Regions from separate parts of the Brevibacterium ihuae genome, predicted to be linked through region 2. Evidence: predicted binding sites of a transcription regulator. Region 2 holds the regulator's gene; each other region holds the start of a gene.
What was found. Region 2 encodes HrcA, which represses chaperone genes, less so after heat shock. Its sites were predicted from a motif close to TTNGCACTCGNNNNNNNCGAGTGCNAA; they were not measured.
Positions count from the first base shown of each region.

Region 1: the regulator HrcA is predicted to act here: its motif matches at 4,124-4,150, upstream of groES (co-chaperone GroES).
Region 3: the regulator HrcA is predicted to act here: its motif matches at 4,427-4,453, upstream of groL (chaperonin GroEL).

Region 1 is NZ_FXWZ01000003.1:1,749,083-1,756,374, reverse strand. Features, by position in the region: gene C1A17_RS13160 (sodium/glutamate symporter) at 1-1,017, shown strand, start outside; gene C1A17_RS13155 (DUF503 domain-containing protein) at 1,564-1,860, opposite strand; gene groL (chaperonin GroEL) at 1,975-3,567, opposite strand; gene groES (co-chaperone GroES) at 3,632-3,925, opposite strand; gene C1A17_RS14300 (AMP-binding protein) at 5,307-7,103, shown strand; gene C1A17_RS13135 (formate/nitrite transporter family protein) at 7,121-7,292, opposite strand, start outside.
Region 2 is NZ_FXWZ01000002.1:226,484-233,775, forward strand. Features, by position in the region: gene C1A17_RS00980 (magnetosome magnetite crystal formation protein family) at 1-347, opposite strand, end outside; gene C1A17_RS00985 (DUF4870 domain-containing protein) at 415-939, opposite strand; gene C1A17_RS00990 (DUF4870 domain-containing protein) at 1,070-1,795, opposite strand; gene C1A17_RS00995 (DUF3097 family protein) at 1,941-2,810, opposite strand; gene hrcA (heat-inducible transcriptional repressor HrcA) at 2,943-3,953, shown strand; gene dnaJ (molecular chaperone DnaJ) at 3,967-5,082, shown strand; gene C1A17_RS01010 (16S rRNA (uracil(1498)-N(3))-methyltransferase) at 5,079-5,858, shown strand; gene C1A17_RS01015 (PhoH family protein) at 5,869-6,909, shown strand; gene ybeY (rRNA maturation RNase YbeY) at 6,906-7,292, shown strand, end outside.
Region 3 is NZ_FXWZ01000003.1:1,613,423-1,620,714, forward strand. Features, by position in the region: gene C1A17_RS12540 (uracil-DNA glycosylase) at 1-169, opposite strand, end outside; gene mmsB (3-hydroxyisobutyrate dehydrogenase) at 341-1,237, shown strand; gene C1A17_RS12550 (aldehyde dehydrogenase family protein) at 1,283-2,749, shown strand; gene C1A17_RS12555 (DUF3263 domain-containing protein) at 2,935-3,234, shown strand; gene C1A17_RS12560 (LytR C-terminal domain-containing protein) at 3,238-3,837, shown strand; gene C1A17_RS12565 (cold-shock protein) at 4,140-4,343, shown strand; gene groL (chaperonin GroEL) at 4,596-6,227, shown strand; gene C1A17_RS12575 (DUF1707 SHOCT-like domain-containing protein) at 6,417-7,106, opposite strand; gene C1A17_RS12580 (sulfite exporter TauE/SafE family protein) at 7,146-7,292, shown strand, end outside.

The sequences.
Region 1 (7,292 bases), on a different contig from region 2:
TTCGACATCAGCCCGATGTTCGGCGCGCTGATCGAGATCGGCTTCGAGGGCGGGCACGGCACCGCGGCCGGCATGGCCCCGGTGATGGCGGAGCTCGGCTTCGAGGAGGGCGGCGACCTCGCGCTCGCGATGGCCACCGTCGGCATCGTCAGCGGCATCCTCATCGGCGTCATCGCGGTCAACTGGGCGGCCCGCACCGGGCACTCGCAGTTCCTCGACTCGAAGGCCGAGCTGCCCGAGGACGAGCAGCGCGGCGTCTACGCCGGCGACGACCAGCCCTCGGGCGGCAAGCTCACCGTGCGGGCCTCCTCGCTCGAATCCCTCACCCTCCACATCGGCATCGTCGGGCTCGCCATCGTCATCGGCCAGCTCCTCCTCATGGGCATGCAGGCGATCGAGCGCGCACTGTGGGCCGACTTCGTCGAGATCTTCGCCTACGTCCCGCTGTTCCCCCTCGCCATGCTCGGTGGAGTGATCATCCAGCTCGTCATCGACCGGACCGGACGCGGCGACCTGCTCGACCGCGGGACCATGGAGCGGATCCAGGGCGCCTCGCTCGACCTCCTCATCATCGCGGCGCTCGCCACGCTGTCCCTCGATGCGATCGCGAACAACTTCGGTCCCTTCGCGATCCTCGCCGTCGTCGGCATCGCGTGGAACGTGTTCGTCCTCTTCGTGCTCGCCCCGCGCTACATCTCCCGCTTCTGGTTCGAGCGCGGCATCGGCGACTTCGGCCAGTCGATGGGCGTCACCGCGACCGGCCTTCTCCTCATGCGGATGGCCGACCCGAACCGGAAGAGCCCGGCCTACGAATCGTTCGGCTACAAGCAGCTCGTGTTCGAGCCGTTCTTCGGCGGCGGCATCATCACCGCGGCCGCGATCCCGCTCATCGTGCAGTTCGGACCGTTCCCGTTCCTCATCGGCATGAGCATCCTGCTCATCGCCGCGATCCTCTCCGGACTGCTGTACTTCGGCAGGAACCCCCGCTTCGGCGACTTCGAGACCAAAGCCGACTGACCGGAGCCCGGTTCGATCCTGTGCCCGGCACGGCCCTGCACCCCCGACTCGGCCTACCCGTCCACCCGGCACGGCCCTGCACCTCCGACTCGGCCTACCCGTCCACCCAGCACGGCCCTGCACCTCCGAGACTCGGCACGGCCCTGCACCCCCGAGACCCTGCACGGCCCTGCACCCCCGACACCCGGCACGATTTACCCGTCCACCCGAGACGCACCTCCGGCACCCGGCACCCCCTGATGCCTCCGCACCCATCGACTGGTCACTTGTGGTCGGATACTCGCGAGTACTCGGCCGAATGTGACCACTCGAGTTGCCCCACCGGGAACGTGCGTCCAGGGCCTCAAGGGGTATGTCCCGAGGCTTCTGTATGTGTCTCAGAGCCTTCCGGGTGCATGCCTCCAGCGCCTCCGGCACCTCTGATGCCCCCGTACCCGTCGAGTGGTCACTTGTGTTCGGATACTCGCGAGTACTCAACCGAACTTGAACACTCGACGCGTGGTGTCGCTCACCTGACAGGAAGAGGCAACCTTCGGATGGGTAAGTTCAGTCGTCCTCGGTGGTGCGAAGTCCGCGGCCGACGGACAGGAGCTCGATCTCGGGGCGCTCGGCCACCAGCCGCTCGACCGAGTCGAGGACCCGCACCACGTGCTCCCTGTCCGCTCCCACGGCCGAGGCGCCGATCGCCGCGCGGCGATGCAGGTCGAGGTGGTCGACCTCGCCGACGCTGACCTGGAACCTGCGTCGCACCTCGGCGATGATGGGCCGCACGACCGAGCGCTTGGCCTTGAGCGAGTGCACGTCCCCGAGGCGCAGGTCGACCTCGATCCATCCCATCCACATGGTTCCAGGGTGGCAGACGCGGCCTCCTGAATGCGCTGCGGGCCCGGAACCGCAGTTCCGGGCCCGCAGCGGTCTCACCTCATGGGGTGATCACCGAAGGGTGCGGGGCGACGATCAGTCGTCGTCCTCGTCCTCCTTCTTCTCGACCACGAGGGTCTCGGTGGTGAGCACGAGGGCCGCGATCGAGGCCGCATTGCGCAGCGCCGAACGGGTGACCTTGACCGGGTCGATGATGCCGGCGCCGATGAGGTCGCCGTACTCGCCGGTCGCGGCGTTGTAGCCCTGGCCGGACTCGAGCTCCGCGACCTTCGAGGCCACGACGTAGCCGTCCTGGCCCGCGTTCTCGGCGATCCAGCGGAGCGGCTCGACGACGGCCTTGCGGAGGATGGCGACACCGGTGGCGGCGTCATCGCTCAGGCCGAGGTCGTTGCCCTCGAGCGCCTTGACGGCGTGGACGAGAGCGGAGCCGCCGCCTGCGACGACGCCTTCCTCGATGGCCGCACGGGTGGCGGACACGGCGTCCTCCACACGGTGCTTGCGCTCCTTGAGCTCCACCTCGGTGGCGGCGCCGACCTTGATGACCGCAACACCGCCGGCGAGCTTCGCCAGGCGCTCCTGCAGCTTCTCCCGATCCCAGTCGGAATCGGTGTTGGCGACCTCGCCGCGGATCTGCGCGACCCGGCCGGCGACGTCCTCATCGGATCCGGCACCGTCGATGACAGTGGTGGCGTCCTTGGTGATCGTCACGGTGCGGGCACTGCCGAGCTGCTCCAGGGTCACCTGGTCGAGCTTCATGCCCATGTCCGCGGTGATGACCTGGCCGCCGGTGAGGACGGCGAGGTCCTCGAGGATCGCCTTGCGGCGGTCGCCGAAGCCCGGGGCCTTGACCGCGGCGACGTTGAGGATGCCGCGGATCTTGTTGACGACCAGGGTCGACAGCGCCTCACCCTCGATGTCCTCGGCGATGATGAACAGCGGCTTGCCGGCCTGCTGCACCTTCTCGAGCACCGGGAGCAGATCCTGGATGTTCGAGATCTTACCCTGGTTGATGAGGATGTAGGGATCGCTGAGGACGGCTTCCTGGCGGTCGGCGTCGGTCACGAAGTACGGAGACAGGTAGCCCTTGTCGAACTGCATGCCTTCGGTGAACTCGAGCTCGACCGAGGAGGCCTGGCTCTCGTCGATGGTGATGACGCCGTCCTTGCCGACCTTGTCGAAGGCCTCGGCGATGAGCTCGCCGATCTCGTTCGACTGGGCGGACAGGGCTGCGACGTGGGCGATCTCCTGGGAGTCGGCCACCTCGCGGGCGATCTTCTTCAGCTGCTCCTCGACGACCTCGACGGCCTTCTCGATGCCGGTCTTGAGCTGACCGGGAGCAGCGCCTGCGGCCACGTTGCGCAGACCCTCGTGGACGAGGGCCTGGGCGAGCACGGTCGCGGTGGTGGTTCCGTCGCCGGCGACGTCGTTCGTCTTGGTGGCGACCTCCTTGGCGAGCTGGGCGCCGAGGTTCTCGTAGGGGTCGTCGAGCTCGACCTCGCGGGCGATGGTCACACCATCGTTGGTGATGGTGGGCGCACCCCACTGCTTGTCGAGCACGACGTTGCGGCCGCGCGGGCCGAGCGTCACCTTGACGGTGTTGGCGAGGACGTCCACGCCGCGCTCGAGCGCCTTGCGCGCCTCATCGTCGAACTGCAGAGTCTTGGGCATACGTCACTTCCTTGAGATTGCGTGTGGAATCCGGTGAACGGAGTGGAATCCGGTCGGAAGCGGTTCAGCCGATGACGGCGAGCACGTCGCGCGCCGACAGGACGAGGTACTCCTCGCCCTGGTACTTGACCTCGGTCCCGCCGTACTTGGAGTAGATGACCTTGTCGCCGACGTTGACGTCGAGCGGCACGCGGTTGCCGTTGTCGGCGACGCGACCGGGGCCCACGGCGACGACCTCGCCCTCCTGGGGCTTCTCCTTGGCGGTGTCGGGGATGACCAGACCGGAAGCGGTGGTCTGCTCAGCCTCGACCTGACGGATGACGAGCCGATCGTCGAGCGGCTTGATGGAGACCGACATGTTCGGCACTCTCCTTCGTAAGTAGTCGTTTCGAAATCCCGGGGTCGGGGCCGTTCCGGACGGCCGCGCAGGTGCGCGGACGCCCCGTTCGGATCCTGCCGGTCGCTCGTCGTCGCGGGTGCCGAGCAGCCGGATTCCGGCCCGGGGTCCTGTTAGCACTCACTGGTGTGCTGTGCTAATTCGACTCTAGATCCGGGCTTGGCACTCGGTCAACTCGAGTGCCAGAAACCGCCTCGGCCCATAGCGAACACGGCCGAGGTCCGGTGCGGCTGGGCAGACGGTCAGGCGGGGAAGCAGGCTGGCAGCGGCGAGGCGCACTGCCGACGGGACGCGGACCCCTGCCGGCTGGGGTGACCGGCGGGTAAGCATGCCGCTGGCGGGATGCGGACCCCTGGCGGCTCGGGGGCCCGAGGTCGGGGCCCGGGGCGAGCGTAGCGGGCCGGGAGCTCCACGGTCGGGCGACAGGTGCGGACGCACCCTGGCCCGAGGCCACGCGGGCCCCGAGTTCCGTCATCAGGTGACAGCCGCGGATGCGCGCCTGGCCCGAGGTTGCGTGCGGCGGCAGCTCCACGACCCGGCCACAGCGGCGGACCTACACCTGACCCGAGGTTGCGCGGGCCGGCAGCTCCACGACCCGGCCACAGCGGCGGACGTGCTCCAGACCCGAGGGTGCTCGAGCCGGGTGGAGGTCGCAACGTGGGAGCACATCGAAAGTGCAACGCATACTGCGATTGCACGCACGGACTGCGCATTCTGCGCCCGCCACTGCAGTTTTCGTCGCATGTCCACGGCACCCCTGAAGGCTGCGTCGGCAATCGCAGTTTCCGTCGCATGCTCACGGCACCCCTGAAGGCTGCGCCCGCCACCGCAGTTTCCGTCGCATGTCCACGGCACCGCCGAAGGTTTCGCCCGCCATCGCAGTTTCCGCTGCAGGGCAAGCGACGTGCTGACTGCTGGCGCATAGCCGGGAGCGATCCAGCTCCGGGGTGCACGTGATCTGGAACAGTCCGTCCCCGAAGTGCGGGCATACCGGAAGCCCGCGCCGACGAGCAGATTCCTGACAAACCGTTTGTCGCCCCGAGGTGCGGGCACCTGACAAGCCGCCGAACCAAGGCCAACCGAAGCGGCCCGAACCAAAGCCCTCCGACCCGAGGCCAGTCGACCCGATCCGAACCGAAGCTCACCGACCCCAACCCGGTCAGTGCACACGCCCGGGTTGCGGACGCCCGCCCTGCATTCTTGACGCCCGTCCTAAAATCGCCCTAGCGATCATTCACCGTGTCGTGAATCGCACGGTGAATCGCTCCGTGAACCGCACCAGTATCCCGGTCCGCGCGTCACCCGCCGGACCCACCGCTGAACACCGTCGTTTGGAGGCCCCATGTTCACCACGTCCGCCGAGATCTACGAGCACTCGTTCCGGATCCACGCCACCCGCACCGCCGTCCGCGAGGACGACCGCGAGTTCACCTATCGCGACATCTGGGCCTGGTCGGACGCGACGATCGATCTGCTCCGTGAGCTCGGCGTGCAGGAGGGCGACGTGGTCGCGATGTACGCCGGCAACCGCGCCGAGTGGATCGTCTACGATTCGGCCACCGCACGCCTCGGCGCGGTGAAGACCCCTGCGAACTACATGTCCGCGCTCGACACCGTGATCTACCAGCTCGAGTTCGCCGGCGCCTCGGTCGTCATCACCGACTATGAGCTCGGCAGCGCGCTCGCTGCACGCCTAGCAGAAGCACCCGGATCCGCCTCCCCGGACGCCGATGGCACCGCACCCGGTTCCGCCACCTCCTCCCCCGCCCGGCCCACGATCATCCAGCTCTCCGACCCGGAGGGTCGCATGATCCCCGGCGCCGTGCCGTTCCCCGAGGTCCCCGGCCCGGACCACGCGCTGCGCACGGGCGAGAACCCCGGCGACCCGGAGGCGCGCTCGCATCTCAACTTCACCGGCGGCACCACCGGTCGGCCCAAGGCGGTCGCCCACACGCGGCGCTCGGCGGCGTCCGCGTCGTACATCCAGATGATCGAGGCCGAGATCTCCGTCGGCGAGCAGATGCTCGTCATGTCGCCCCTCGCACACGCGGCCGGGGCCCTCGCGCTCGCTGGTATCGGCCGCGGGGCGACGGTGCGCATCCTCACCGCCTTCGATGCCGAGCGCGTCGTCGAGCTCCTCATCGACGAGGGCATCACCTGGACCTTCATGGTGCCGACGATGATCTATCGCGTCCTCGACATCATCGACGCGCTCGACGAGCTCCCCGAGCTGCGGCTCCGCACGATCGTCTACGGCGCCGCGCCGATGTCACCCACCCGGCTCGAGCACGGCATGCGGATCTTCGGCCAGGTCTTCATCCAGCTCTTCGGCCAGACCGAGGCGCCCCAGTTCTGCACCCGGCTGTCCAAGCTCGACCACGACCTCGAGCGCCCGCACCTGCTCGCCTCATGCGGCAATCCGTCGCTGTTCACCGACGTCAAGGTCACCGACGACCGGGGCGAGGAGCTGCCGATCGGCGAGTTCGGCGAGATCACGGTGAAGACGCCCTTCGCCCTCACCGAGTACGTCGGCAACCCCGGGGCTACCGCGGAGAAGTTCTGGGGCGAGTGGGTCCGCACCGGCGACATGGGCGTGATGGACGCCAAGGGCTACGTCTACCTCAAGGACCGCCGCAACGACATGATCATCTCCGGCGGGTTCAACGTCTACTCCCGCGAGGTCGAGGACGTGCTCGCCGGACATCCGCAGGTGTCGCAGGCCGCGGTGATCGGGGTCCCGCACCCCGACTGGGGCGAGGCGGTGCACGCCGTCGTCGTGCGCCGCGCGCCCGAGGCCCCGGGCGCCGACGCCGCGGACGGCACCGCTGCCGAGGTCGCCCCGGGAACCGCTCCCGCCGCCGATTACGCCGCGGGAACCGCTCCCGCCGCCGGCTCTCCCGCCGCCGAGGTGGCCCCTGCTGCCGCGGCAGGCGCAGGTGCCGGGGAATCCGCGACACCGGGCACCGGTGAGCTCACCGCGGAGGCCCTCATCGACCACTGCCGCGGGAAGGTCGCGAACTACGCCCGGCCGAAGACCGTGGAGTTCGTCGACGAGCTTCCGCAGACCCCGTTCGGCAAGATCGACAAGAAGGTGCTCCGCGCTCCGCACTGGGAGGGCCGCGACCGCGCGATCGGCTGAGTCCGGCAGGGCGCCGCTCAGCTCGCCTCCTCCTCGAGGTCCTCGAGGGAGAGGTCGCCGCGGCGCACCGCGGACAGGATCCTGCGGGTGCGGAGGAGACGCGGCAGGGTGATGATCGCGAGACCGCCGAGCATGTTGAGCGGGATGACGACGACGAACCAGCCGAGGAAGTCGAGCACCGTGATGTCC
Region 2 (7,292 bases):
GCCGCGATCTCGGCGACGGTCCAGTAGAGCACGAAGAGGAGCGAGGGGAGCAGGAGGAGCGCGGCGCGCCCGTCGGTTGCCTCGGCGAGGGCGGCGACGACCATGCCGACGACGAAGACATAGGTCACGGCGGCGAGGGCGACGGTGATGACGAGGTTGAGCGACTGCCGGCAGTGCTCCCTGACGAAGGGCGATGCACGCCGACCGTAGGCGTAGTACATGATCACCGGGGCGAGGGCACCGAGGACGAGGGCGGTGAGGAGATGCATCGATCCGGCGACCGTCGTCTCGGTGGAGTCGGCGCGCCACAGTCCCTTCCCGCGCGAACCGTACGCCGCCTCGGGGATGAACCGGGAATCGAACGGCCCCCGCCGGCGGCGGAGCCGGTGCGAATCCGCTGGGCGGGCGCGCTCGTCACCGGATGAACTCGATGACGAGCGGGATGCGGTACCCCGCTCCCTCGTTCGCCTTGACGCACGCGATGATCTCGAAGGCGGCGAGGGCCAGCAGCGGGAGGAGCGCGGCGTAGACGATGACGAAGCCGAGCCCGAAGGTCACGAGCGCGAGGACGAAGCCGAGGATGCCGGACACGATGAATCCCGCGATCGTCCAGAGGAGATAGCTGATCTGGGCGTTGAGGGCATGGCGCGCATGATCGCGGATGAACGGCGACTCGTCCTTCTTGAGCACGAACAGCACGAGCGGCACGATGAATCCGGTGAGGAGGGCGCCGAGGTGGACGAACATCGCCATCTGGCGCTCGTCCGGATCGGCCTGCCAGTACCGGGCCGAACCCGGCCCGTGCGCGCCCACCGGATGGGGCCCGGTCAGCGGGACGCCCGCCCGGGCGGATCCCGGCGGCGGCCGGTGGAATGGGGGCTGGGCATGCGCAGGCTGCTGCGGGGGAGGGACGTGTCCGTGCGGGTGCGGGTGTGCCATGGGGAATCCGGGGGAGGGACGTGTCCGTGCGGGTGCGGGTGTGCCATGGGGAATCCTCTCGAGGGGCCGGGACGAGGACGCGCCCCGCTCCGGGGTTCGGCGCGGGGCGCGTGCGGTGGGTCGGATCAGGTCACTTGACCATGTCGGCCTTCATCGGGATCCGGTACCCCTCGCCCTTGTTCGCGGCGACGGCAGCGATGATCTCGAAGATCGCGTAGACGATCGCCGGGATGAAGGCGAGCCAGATCGTGAAGATGCCGATGATGACGAACATCAGCGGGATGCTGATGAGCATGATGCCGTACATGAGGATGGCGTTCATGATCTGCGCGTTGAGCGACTGGCGTGCGTGCTCGCGGACGAAGGCGGACTCGTCCTTCTTCATGATGAACATGATGAGCGGCATGATCCAGCCGATGAGGAGGGTGCCGATGTGCGTCCACATCGCCGCCGAGCGCTCGGCCTCGGTGGGCTGCCAGAACTGTGCGGAGCCGGCGCCGTAGGCGTGCGGGGGCAGCGGGTGGCGCAGGCCCGGGCCCGGAGGCCGGCTCTGCTGCATCCCGCCCATCGCCGGCCGGCCGTAGGGCTGCTGGCCGTAGGACTGCGGCTGGGAGCCGTAGGGCTGCTGCGGCTGGGACCCGTATGCCGGCCCGCCCTGGGGCTGGGATCCGTACGCGGGTCCGCCCTGCGGCTGCGAACCGTACGGCTGCTGCGGTTGGGAGCCGTAGGGCTGCTGGGGCTGGGATCCGTACGCGGGTCCGCCCTGCGGCTGCGAGCCGTAGGGCTGCTGCTGGCCGGAGGTGTAGGTGGGGGGCATGGGTCGGCCGGGATCCTGGCCGTAGGGCTGCTGCGACATGCGGGGAACTTCCTTTCCGAAGCGGCGCGCACGGATGCGGTACGGTCCTACGCTATGCCACCGCGCCTCTCGGCGCATGCCCCGGGTGTTCCGATTCGGCCACACCGGCGGTCGGCCGGGCGGTCCGGGGGACCGGCGACCGGCCTCAGCCCGCCTCCGGATCCACCGTGACGAAGTCGATGAGCTCCTCGACCCGACCGGAGAGCGCCGGGTCGACGTCGGCGATCGTCGACACCGAGCGGAGTATCCGCTGCCAGGCGCGGGCCACGTCGCGGTGGTCGCGGGCCGGCCAGCCGATCCGCCGCAGCACGCCGGTCTTCCAGTCCTCGCCGCGCGGCACCGCGGGCCAGGCCGGGATCCCCACCACGGCGGGACGCACCGCCTGCCAGATGTCGACGTAGGGGTGGCCGATGACGTGCACCACCCCGGCGAAGCGCGGATCCCGGGTCACCGCATCGGCGATGCGCATCTCCTTCGTTCCCGCGACGAGGTGATCGGCCAGGATCCCCACGCGGTGGTCCCGGTCGGGTGCGAACTCCGCGAGCTTCGCGGCGACGTCGTCGAGCCCGCCGAGCGGCTCGACGACGACCCCCTCGACCCGCAGGTCGTCGCCCCAGATCTTCTCGACGAGCTCGGCGTCGTGCTTGCCCTCGACCCAGATCCGGGAGCCGCGCGCCACCCGGGCGCGGGCCTCGGGCACGGCCACCGAGCCCGAGGCGGTCCTCCGGGGCGCGCGGGTGCGCGGTGCGGGGCGGACGAGCCGCACGGGAGCGCCGTCGATGAGGTATCCGGGGCCCAGCGGGAACGGGCGGGACCGACCGCGCCGGTCCTCGAGATGGACGACGTGCCCGGCGGTCGTCTTCTCGAAGCCGACGACGGCTCCGACCCAGCCGCTCTCCGCATCCTCGACGACGAGGCCGGGGGCGACGGGCACCTCGCGCGATTCCGGGCGTCGGCGGCTCCGGGGCGAGGAGGCCGACAGCACATCGCGGCCGTAGGGGTCGTGGTAGGTCATCCGGCCACTGTAGACGGCGAACGGCGGGATGCGCGGGAGGTCGGCGCGGGGGCGGCGCCGGTTTTGGGGGTCGTCGGCACTCCGGCGTAGGATTGGCACTCGAATCGTCGGAGTGCCAGAAGGGGGAGCGTGATGAATGACGGCCGCCGCGCCCGCGTGCTGCGGGCGATCGTCGAGGACTACGTCGCCACCAACGAACCCGTCGGCTCCAAGGCGCTCGTCGAGCGCCACGGGCTCCAGGTCTCCTCGGCCACGATCCGCAACGACATGGTCGCGCTCGAGCAGGAGGGCCTCATCGCCCAGCCCCACACCTCGGCCGGGCGGATCCCGACGGACAAGGGCTACCGGATGTTCGTCGACCGGCTCGACGAGGTCAAGCCGCTGTCGGCGGCGGAGAAGCGGGCGATCGCCCGGATCATCGAGCGGCCCGTCGACATCGACGACATGCTCGACCGGACCGTGCGGCTCCTCGCCTCGCTCACCCACCAGGTCGCCGTCGTCCAGTACCCGATGGCGACGACCTCCCGGGTCAAGCACCTCGAGTTCGTCGACATCGCTCCGCACCGGCTCCTCGTCGTCCTCATCACCGACTCCGGGCAGGTCGAGCAGCGCATCGTCGACACCGGGGCCCCGCTCGGGGAGACGGAGATCGCGCTGCTCCGCGACGCCTTCAACGATGCGCTCGACCGGGTCCGACTCGACCGGGTCGCGGCGGCATGCGAATCGGCGGCGGTGCCGCCGGTGCTGCGCGACACCGCCGCGGCGATCGGCGAGGTCATCAGCGATCTCGCCCGCTCGACCCGGCAGGACCGGCTCGTCATGGCCGGGACGGCGAACCTCGCCCGCTCCGGCCGGGACCTCGGCGCCCACATCGGCCCCCTGCTCGAGGCGTTCGAGGAGCAGGTCGTCCTGCTCAAGCTGCTGACCTCGATGGTCGCCGAGACCGGCCGGGTGAGCGTGCGCATCGGGCGGGAGAACCCGGTCGAGTCGTTCGCCGGCACCTCGGTCGTGGCGACCGGCTACGGCACCGACGACTCCGAGGCCAAGCTCGCCGTGCTCGGCCCCACCCGCATGGACTACCCGACCACGATGGCCGCAGTGCGCGCCGTCGCCAAGTACGTCTCCGTCATCCTCTCGGAATAGCAAAGGACCTCGCGTGAGCGATCACTACGCAACCCTCGGCGTCGAACGCGACGCCACCCCCGACGAAATCAAGAAGGCCTACCGCAAGCTCGCCCGAAAGCTCCACCCCGACGTCAACCCGGGGCACGAGACCGAGTTCAAGGAGGTCGCCGTCGCCTACGAGATCCTCTCGGATCCGAACAAGCGGAGGAACTACGACCTCGGCGGCTCGGGCTCCGGGCAGGGCTTCGGCGGAGGCGACTTCGGCGGCTTCTCCGACCTGTTCGAGACCTTCTTCGGCGGAGGCATGGGCGGCGGCCGTCCGCAGCCGGCCTCCCGCCGCCGCCGCGGCAAGGACGCGCTCATCGAGGTCGAGATCGACCTCGAGACCGCCGTGTTCGGCGGCACCGAGACCATCGAGATCGTCACCGCCGAGGCCTGCGGGACCTGCGACGGTGAGGGCGCCCGGCCGGGCACCTCGGCGGAGACCTGCTCCCTGTGCCACGGCACCGGCAGCATCCAGCAGATGACCCGCACCCTGCTCGGGCAGATGGTGACGAACCAGACCTGCAACAACTGCGGCGGCTACGGCACCCGCATCACCGACCCGTGCACGAACTGCGGCGGCGACGGCCGCGTGCGCGCCGAGCGCTCGCTGCCCGTCCGGGTCCCCGCCGGGGTGTCCGACGGCGTGCGCATCAAGCTCGCCGGCCAGGGTGAGGTGGGTCCCGGCGGCGGTCCGGCCGGCGACCTCTACCTCGAGATCTCCGTCGCCGACCACCCGGTGTTCACCCGCGACGGCGACCACCTCCGCTGCACCCTCACCGTGCCGATGACCGCGGCCGCGCTCGGCTCCGCGGTCCGGCTCGAGACCTTCGACGGCACGCAGACGATCGAGATCGAGGCCGGGCTGCAGTCCGGCACGGTCAAGCGGCTCGCCGGGCTCGGCGCCACCCGCCTGCGGCACGGTTCGCGCGGGGACCTCCTCGTCACCGTCGTCGTCCAGACGCCGGCCAAGCTCGACTCCCGACAGCGCGAGCTGCTCGAGCAGCTCGCCGAGGCCCGCGACGAGGTCGAGCCCGAAGCGCTCGTCGGAGAGCCCTCGAAGAGCCGCTTCAGCAGGATCCGCGAACGGTTCGCCGGCCGGTGACGCTGCCCGTCTACCTCGCGGCGGATCTCGCCGGGGCCGCCCCGGGAGCGCGGCTCGACTGCGGTCCCGAGGTCGCCGGGCACGCGGTGCGGGTGCGCCGGATGCGGGTGGGGGAGTCCCTCCAGCTCGTCGACGGCCGCGGCCTGCGGATCACCGGCACCCTCGTCGAGGCCGCGCCGGATGCCCTCACGCTCGAGGTCGCCGCGGTCGCGCGCGAACCCGAGCCGGATCCCGCTCTCATCCTCATCCAGGCGCTCGCCAAGCAGGACCGCGACCTCCAGGCGATCGAGGCCGCGACCGAGGTCGGCGTCGACGGCGTGGTCCCCTGGGCCGCGCAGCGCTCGATCGCCGACTGGCCGGCGAAGAAGCACGCGAAGATGGCCCAGAAGTGGGAGAACACGCTCCGCGCGGCGACCCTGCAGGCACGCCGCAGCCGCGTGCCCGCACTCGAGGAGCTGCGGCGCGGCACCAGCCTCGTCGAGGCGATTCTGCCCGGCGACCACGTGCTCGTCCTCCACGAGGAGGCCGAGGCGCACCTGCCCACCGGACTCGCACAGGCGCCCCGGGACGCCCGGCGGATCGTCCTCGTCGTCGGACCCGAGGGCGGGATCGCTCCGGAGGAGATCGCCGCCTGCACCGCGACGGGAGCGGTGCCGGTGCGCCTCGGCGACACCGTGCTCCGCGCCTCCTCGGCCGGGCCCGTGGGACTGGCGCTGTGCCAGACCCTGCTCGGCCGCTGGGCCGACCCGCCCGCCGCCCCGGACCCGAACGGATAGACTGACGCCGGTGCACACCGCAGCGAAAGGACACCCTCTGAACGTCGACACCCAGCCCTCCCGGGTCCGCCTGTCCGTCCCGGACGGCATCGATCTCGTCTCCCTCTTCGGCCCGGCCGAGGCCAATCTGCGCACGCTCGAGGAGCTCGCGCCGGACGCCTCCATCCACTGCCGCGAGCGCGACCTCACCGTCGAGGGCCCGGCGGCGACCGTCGATGCGCTCGTCGCGACCGTCGGCGAGCTCAAGAAGCTCGTGGCGGCCGGCCACCGGATCGACCCGGAGACCGTCGAGCGGGTGCACCGGATGGAGGTGCCCGGCGCCTCGGCCGCCGACGTGCTCGGGGAGAACATCCTCTCCTCCCGCGGCCGCACCGTGAGGCCCAAGACCTTCGGCCAGCACCAGTACGTGTCGGCGATCCGGAACCACACGGTGACCTTCGGCATCGGACCGGCGGGCACCGGGAAGACCTATCTCGCGATGGCGATGGCGGTCAACGCGCTCCAGCACAAGGACGTGTCGCGGATCATCCTCACCCGGCCCGCGGTCGAGGCCGGTGAGAAGCTCGGCTTCCTCCCGGGCACGCTCAACGAGAAGATCGACCCCTATGTGCGACCGCTCTACGACGCGCTCCACGACATGATCGAACCCGACCGGATCCGGCTCCTCCTCGATTCCGGGACGATCGAGGTCGCGCCGCTGGCGTACATGCGCGGCCGCACCCTCAACGACGCCTTCGTCATCCTCGACGAGGCGCAGAACACGACGCCCGAGCAGATGAAGATGTTCCTCACCCGGCTCGGATTCAACTCGCGCATGGTCGTCACCGGGGATGCGACGCAGATCGACCTCCCGGGCGGCACCCGGAGCGGGCTCAAGGTCGTCCGCGACATCCTCTCCGGCGTCGACGACATCGAGTTCTGCGAGCTCACGAGCAAGGACGTCGTGCGCCACAGCCTCGTGTCCGCGATCGTCGACGCCTACGACCTGTGGGCCGCGGCGGAGGAGTCGGCGCCGGTCCGGAGCCACGGGCGGAAGGGCGGCCGGTCGTGAGCGTCGAGATCGGCAACGAGACCGAGCACGCGGTCGAGCTCATCGAGGTCGAGGCGCTCACCGCGCACGTCCTCGAGCAGATGGGCATCCATCCGGGCGCCGAGGTCTACATCCGCTTCGCCTCGGAGGTGGCGATGAGCGAGCTCCACGTCGAGTGGATGGACCTGGCCGGCCCGACCGATGTCATGTCCTTCCCGATGGACGAGCTGCGCCCGGGGGACACCGACGCCGAGGGGGTGCTCGGGGACATCGTCATCTGCCCGTCCGTCGCGGCCGAGCAGGCGCAGCGGGCCGGCCACACCCTCCACGACGAGATCCTCCTCCTCACCGTCCACGGCCTGCTCCATCTCATGGGGTACGACCACGCCGATCCCGAGCAGAAG
Region 3 (7,292 bases), on a different contig from region 2:
CGGCGAAGGCGCGGAACACCTGGTCCCCGGCCGGCAGGTACCGGCGCCCGGCGGCGACCTCGGCACGGAGGAAGTCGCCCATCCGCCGGATGTCGGCGGACACCGGGGCGAGCGCGGCGGCCCAGTCGGGGGCCATGATCTGCGACAGCGGGGGCGGGGAGTCGGCCATGCCCACAGAGTAGTGCCTGTCCCGGCGGCGCGCTCCGGAGCTCCCGGTGCGCCCGGTGCACACCGGGTGTGCACAGCAGGCTCCCGGACGGGAGTGACCGGCTCGGCCGGCGGCGGATATGCTCGGGGGAGAGTTCACTGACGAATTCACCGCTGCGGAAGGACTGACGAGATGGCGACGATCGCCTGGATCGGCCTGGGGAACATGGGCCACCCGATGACTGCGAACCTGGTGAGGGCCGGGCACACCGTGCGCGGCTTCGACCTGTCGGCCCCGGCGCTCGAGGCGGCAGCGGCAGACGGCGTCGTCGCCGTGGGATCCTCGACCGAGGCGCTCGAGGGCGCGGAGATCGCGTTCACCATGCTGCCGCGCGGGGAGCACGCGCTCGCCGCCTACCAGGGGCCCGAGGGGATCTTCGCGAACGCCGCCCCCGGCACCCTGCTCATCGACTGCTCGACGATCGACGTCGCCTCGGCGCGCACCCTCCACGACGAGGCGGCCGCCGCCGGCTTCGAGTTCCTCGATGCTCCCGTGTCCGGCGGCATCGCCGGGGCGCAGAAGGGCACGCTCGCCTTCATGATCGGCGGGGAGTCCGCCGTCGTGGAGAAGGCCCGCCCATTCATCGAGCCGATGGCCGGCAACATCATCGCGACCGGTGAGGCGACGACCGGTCAGGCCGCGAAGATCTGCAACAACCTCATGCTCTTCATCAACATGGTCTCGAGCTCCGAGGCCGCCGTGCTCGCCGACCGGCTGGGCCTCGATCACGAGGTGTTCTACTCGATCGCCACGGTGTCCTCGGGCGACTCGTGGCCGCTGCGCACGTGGTACCCGTACCCCGGCGTCGTCGAGTCCTCGCCGGCGAACCACGACTTCGCACCCACCTTCACCGCGGATCTCGCGAACAAGGACATCCGGCTCGCGCTCGCCGCGGCCGAGGAGACCGATACCCCGCTCGTGCTCGGCTCGATCGTCCAGGAGATGCTCCAGAAGGTGTCCGACGCCGGCGCCGGAGACCGCGACTGCTCGATCGTCAAGAAGCTCGTCGACGGCTCGTTCGAGTCCTGACACCACCCCCCCATACCGCAACCGAACCGCGAGGAGAGGACCACTGTGACCGATTTCCCGGAGCCCACCTACTGGAAGATGTACATCGACGGCGAATGGGTCGAGGCCGCCGACGGCGGACGCACCGACGTCATCACCCCGATCGACCGCAACCAGGTCGTCGCCACCGTGCCCGACGGCAAGGCCGAGGACGCCGACCGGGCCGTCGAGGCCGCCCGGCGCGCGTTCCCCGCCTGGGCGGGACTCCACTTCAAGGAGCGCCAGAAGCTCATCCTCCGCTGCGCCGACGCCCTCGAGGAGGCCGCCGAGGAGCTCGCCCAGCTCACCGCGATCGACACCGGCAATGCGATCCGCACCCAGGCCCGTCCGGAGACCGGCGTGCTCGTCGACCTGTTCCGCTACATGGGCGGCGTGGCCGGCGAGGTCAAGGGAATCACCCTGCCCGCCGGCGACGGGGACCTCCACTACACCAAGCGGGAGCCGCTCGGCGTCGTCGCCGGCATCCTGCCGTGGAACTCCCCGCTGATGATCGCGGCGTTCAAGACCCCGGCCGCGCTCACCGCCGGCAACACCCTCGTGCTCAAGAGCGCCGAGGACGCACCGCTCACCATCGTCAAGATGGCCGAGGTCATCGGCGACATCCTGCCGCCGGGCGTGTTCAACGTCGTCACCGGCAAGGGCTCGGTGATCGGCGAGGCCCTCGTGCAGCACCCGGGCGTGGACAAGGTGTCCTTCACCGGCTCGACCGGGATCGGACGGCACGTCGCCGAGGTCGCCGGCAAGCGCCTCGCGCACTCCTCGATGGAGCTCGGCGGCAAGAGCCCGAACATCGTGTTCCCCGACTCGAACACCGACGACGTCCTCGAGCAGGTGCTCCTCTCGACCCGCTTCGCCCGCCAGGGCCAGTCGTGCACCATGGGCTCGCGCCTGTTCCTCCACACCGAGATCTACGACGACTTCCTCGCCAAGCTCGTCGAGCGGATCAAGGGGATGAAGGTCGGCGACCCGCGCGACGAGGCGAGCGACATCGGCTGCGTCATCAACAAGAAGCAGTACGACCAGATCGCCGACTACATCGAGATGGGCAAGTCGATGGACGGCGTCGAGATCGCCTACGACGGGTCGGACGACCTCGAGGTCGGCGAGCCGGGCTTCTACCACGCCCCGGTCGTGTTCTCGAAGGCGAAGAACGAATGGCGGACGAGCCAGGAGGAGATCTTCGGCCCCGTGCTCTCGGTCATCCCGTGGACCACCGAGGACGAGGTCGTCGCGATGGCCAACGACAGCGACTTCGGGCTCGCGGCCTACGTGTTCTGCCGCGACATCGACACCGCGCTGCGGATGGCGAACCGGATCGAGTCCGGCTGGGTCCAGGTCAACCAGGGCGGCGGCCAGGTCGTCGGCCAGTCCTACGGCGGGTACAAGACCTCCGGCTTCGGCCGCGAGGCCTCGCTCGAGGGCATGCTCGAGGGCTTCACCCAGATCAAGCAGATCAACGTCAAGATCCGCTGAGCCGGCAGGTCGCCCGCACCATGCAGCACGTCCGGCATGGTGCGGGCGACTTCTGCATTCACCCCGGGATCGCCCGTCGCTTCGGCAGGCCCGCGCATCGTGAGTGTCGCAGTCGTCGGCTCGGAGCGAACAACAGCGGTGTGATTCCGGGTAGAATGGCGGCACCCGGACGGAGAGCAGGTGACATGAACCGCGAGAACGCAGGAGCGGATCGACCCCGTGAGGCGCAGGCGCCGCACGGCGAGCTGGGCACCCTGGAATCGGCGGTCCTCGAGTTCGAGCGCCGCTGGTACACCTACGGCGGTGCGAAGGACCACGCGATCCGCGAGCGCTTCGACCTGTCCGCCGCCGCCTACTTCCAGGTCCTCAACTCCCTGCTCGAGAACCCCGCGGCCTACGCCGCGGATCCGATCCTCATCAAGCGGCTGCGGCGCATCCGCGACAGCCGCCAGCGCGATCGCGCGCAGGCGCGGATCGCGAGGTAGCGCATGGCCGAGTACCCCAGGGACGAGTTCGACGACCTCGCGCCGACGGGCCGCAAGGGCGCCCACCGGCGCGACGGCGGTCCGACGACGCAGGCCGGGGCCATCGCCCTCGTCGCGATCCTTGCGATCGCCGCGCTCCTCCTCGTGCTCGGCGCGATCAACATCATCCGGTCCTCGACCGCGGACCCCGAGGAGCAGGTCGCCGAGCAGGCGCCCACGGCAGAATCCACCGCGGACCCGACGGCGGAGGAGGATACCTCGGTCGACATCGATCAGGTCGAGAAGACCGCCGAGGTCACCGTGCTCAACGCCTCCGGCGTCTCCGGTGCCGGAGGAGCGTTCGGCGACGCCGTCGAAGAGGCCGGCTGGACCTTGGGCCGGGTGGGCAACCACTCGACCTCCGACACCGTGTCCTCGATCCACTACGCCGACGAGGCCTCCGCCGAGGAGGCCCAGGCCCTGGGCGAGCTGCTCGGGATCGCCGACATCGAGCTCTCCGAGGAGTTCACCGGCGACATCACCGTCGTCGTGTGCTCGGACATCGCGAACGATCCGCCCGCCCCGGCGGGGACCGGAGACGCCGCAGAGGACACCGGAGCCTGAACGCAGCCCTCTCCGGAGTGTGCCCCTCACCTGCGATGACATCGCCCGCTCTGCGGCAAGTCCGGTTGTCGGGAAGAGGCGACGGGGGACGCCGTTCGCCGAAAGTTCATCAAGGCGGCTTGTTTTGGCCCGGCCCCGGGTCTAGGATTGGTGACAGTCAGCTGAAGCCCGGAGTGGCTTCCGTTACATCTTTTCAGTCGCGTGACACCTGTGCGGCAGTGACGAAGTATCGGCGCCGGTGCGGAGCTTCAGGGGCTGTTTCAATGCGCATCACGCGCGCTTTCAGTTGTTTTGGAGAAATAATGGCGCAAGGTACTGTCAAGTGGTTCAATGCCGAAAAGGGATACGGTTTCATCACCGTTGACGGCGGCGAGCAGGATGTCTTCGTCCACTGGTCCGCGATCCAGATGGACGGCTACCGTTCGCTGGAAGAGGGTCAGCAGGTCGAGTTCGAGGTCGGCCAGGGCGACAAGGGCCCGCAGGCGGAGTCCGTGACTCTCGCCTGATCGGCAGACACAGACAGTGGACCGGGGGTTTCGACCCCCGGTTTTCTGTTGCCCGGAAGCGGGTCGGGGACACCCGGCCCGCATTTGCACTCGGTGGGTGAGAGTGCTAAATCTAGTACCGGTGTGACTCGCCTCCGCGCAGCGGACCGAGCGCCGCTGTGGAAGGGAATCAGCGGAACGAGGTCCGGCCGTCGCGGGCACTGCGGAGACGAGATCGACAATCCACCCCGTACAGGGAGGACCCCAGCCACTATGGCAAAGCTCATTGCATTCGACGAAGAAGCACGTCGCGGACTCGAGACCGGGCTCAACACCCTGGCCGACGCCGTCAAGGTGACGCTCGGACCGCGCGGCCGCAACGTCGTGCTCGAAAAGAAGTGGGGAGCGCCGACCATCACCAATGACGGCGTCTCCATCGCCAAGGAGATCGAACTCGAGGATCCGTACGAGAAGATCGGTGCGGAACTCGTCAAGGAGGTCGCCAAGAAGACCGACGACGTCGCTGGCGACGGCACCACCACCGCCACCGTGCTCGCCCAGGCGCTCGTGCGCGAGGGTCTGCGCAACGTGGCCGCCGGAGCGGATCCGCTCAGCCTCAAGCGCGGCATCGAGAAGGCCGTCGCAGCGGTGACCGAGAAGCTCCTCGCGTCCGCCGTGGACGTGGACTCCAAGGAGCAGATCGCCGCGACCGCCGGCATCTCCGCAGGCGACCCCGCGATCGGCGAGCTCATCGCCGAGGCGATCGACAAGGTCGGCAAGGAGGGCGTCGTCACCGTCGAGGAGTCGAACACCTTCGGCCTCGAGCTCGAGCTCACCGAGGGCATGCGCTTCGACAAGGGCTACATCTCCGGCTACTTCGTCACCGACACCGAGCGCCAGGAGACGGTGCTCGAGGATCCCTACATCCTCATCGTCAACTCGAAGATCTCCAACGTCAAGGATCTGCTCCCGGTCCTCGAGAAGGTGCAGCAGTCGGGCAAGCCGCTGTTCATCATCGCCGAGGACGTCGAGGGCGAGGCGCTCGCCGTGCTCGTCGTCAACAAGATCCGCGGCACCTTCAAGTCCGTCGCCGTCAAGGCTCCCGGGTTCGGCGATCGCCGCAAGGCCCAGCTCGCCGACATCGCGATCCTCACCGGCGGACAGGTCATCGCGGAGGAGGTCGGCCTCAAGCTCGAGAACGCCACCGTCGACCTGCTCGGCACCGCGCGCAAGGTCGTCATCACCAAGGACGAGACCACCATCGTCGAAGGTGCGGGTGACTCGGACGAGATCGCCGGCCGCGTGGCCCAGATCCGCACTGAGATCGAGAACTCGGATTCCGACTACGACCGCGAGAAGCTGCAGGAGCGCCTGGCCAAGCTGGCCGGCGGTGTTGCGGTCATCAAGGCCGGAGCCGCGACCGAGGTCGAGCTCAAGGAGCGCAAGCACCGCATCGAGGATGCCGTGCGCAACGCGAAGGCCGCGGTCGAGGAGGGCATCGTCGCCGGCGGCGGCGTGGCCCTCATCCAGGCCGGCAAGACCGCCTTCGAGACCCTCCAGCTCGAGGGCGACGAGGCGACCGGTGCGCAGATCGTCAAGGTCGCCATCGACGCCCCGCTCAAGCAGATCGCGGTCAACGCCGGTCTCGAGCCCGGCGTCGTGGCGGAGAAGGTGCGCCACCTCGAGGCCGGCCACGGCCTCAACGCCGCCACCGGCGAGTACGAGGACCTGCTCGCCGCAGGCATCAACGACCCGGTCAAGGTGACCCGCTCCGCGCTGGAGAACGCCGCCTCGATCGCCGGTCTGTTCCTCACCACCGAGGCCGTCGTCGCCGACAAGCCGGAGCCCGCTCCGGCGATGGGCGGAGACATGGACGGCATGGGCGGAATGGGCGGCATGATGTGATCCGGCCCCACGGCTGATCCGCTGCCCTGCCGCAGCCCGGAGCCCCGGTGCGTCCCTCGGACGCACCGGGGCTCCGTCGTCCGTGCTCGCGGTCGCGCGCGCCGAGGTTCGTGCTCGTGTGGTCGCGAACGCCGAGGTCCGGAGACGCAGTCGCCTGACCCGTACCGGTCGCCTCGCGGAGCCGCGGTCTCAGCTTTCGCCGGTGCGCCGGCGGATCTCCCGGCGGCGCTCCCGGCGCGCGTCGCGGGAGGATTCGGGGCGGTACCGGAACACCCGGGGGTTCGCCTCGATCTCGGCCTGGGCCCGGGGATCGCCGAGCTTCGCCCGCGCGCGGACGGTGAGCATCTCGCGCTTGCGCCGAATGATCGACTGCTTCGACGAGAGCGTGGTGACGACGCCGATCCCGGTGCCGAGGATGACGAACAGCGGCCAGAAGAAGATCAGGCTGCCTGCCGCGATCGAGGTGATGGCCCAGATGAGCACGGTGATGAGCGAGGGGGTCGCGGCACCCGCGAGCGCGGTGCGCAGATCGGAGCGGTAGAGCTCGAGCGCAGCGGCGTCGATCGCCTCGGGGGTGGTCGGCGTGCCCTCGTACTCGTCGAGCGCGGCGAGCTCGGGGCGCACCGCGAGCGTGCTGCCGGGGAGCGTCTCCGGGGCGCGGACGAGGTCCTCGATGAGCGGGACGACCTCGCCGAGCTCGCGGATCCCGGCGGCCGCATCGAGGCGCTCGCCGTGCTCGTCGAGATCGATGAGGCCCTGAGCGAGCGCGTCGTTGAGGATCTCGAACACGGCGCTGCGGTCCGCGTCCGACGCGCGCAGCCGGCTGTCCGCGCGGGGATCCGCGCTGAACGACGACCAGAGGGATCCGTCGAGAGCCATACGGTCAGACTACTCCCCGCGCGCGGCTACCATCGAGGTGTGGATCCCGTCGTCGTGCTCATCGTCGTCTTCGTCTTCGTCGGCGCCCTCATGCAGCGGACCACCGGGATGGGGTTCGCCCTCGTGGCCGGACCGTTCCTCGTCGTCCTCCTCGACCCGGTGCCGGGCGTCGTCCTCGTCAATCTG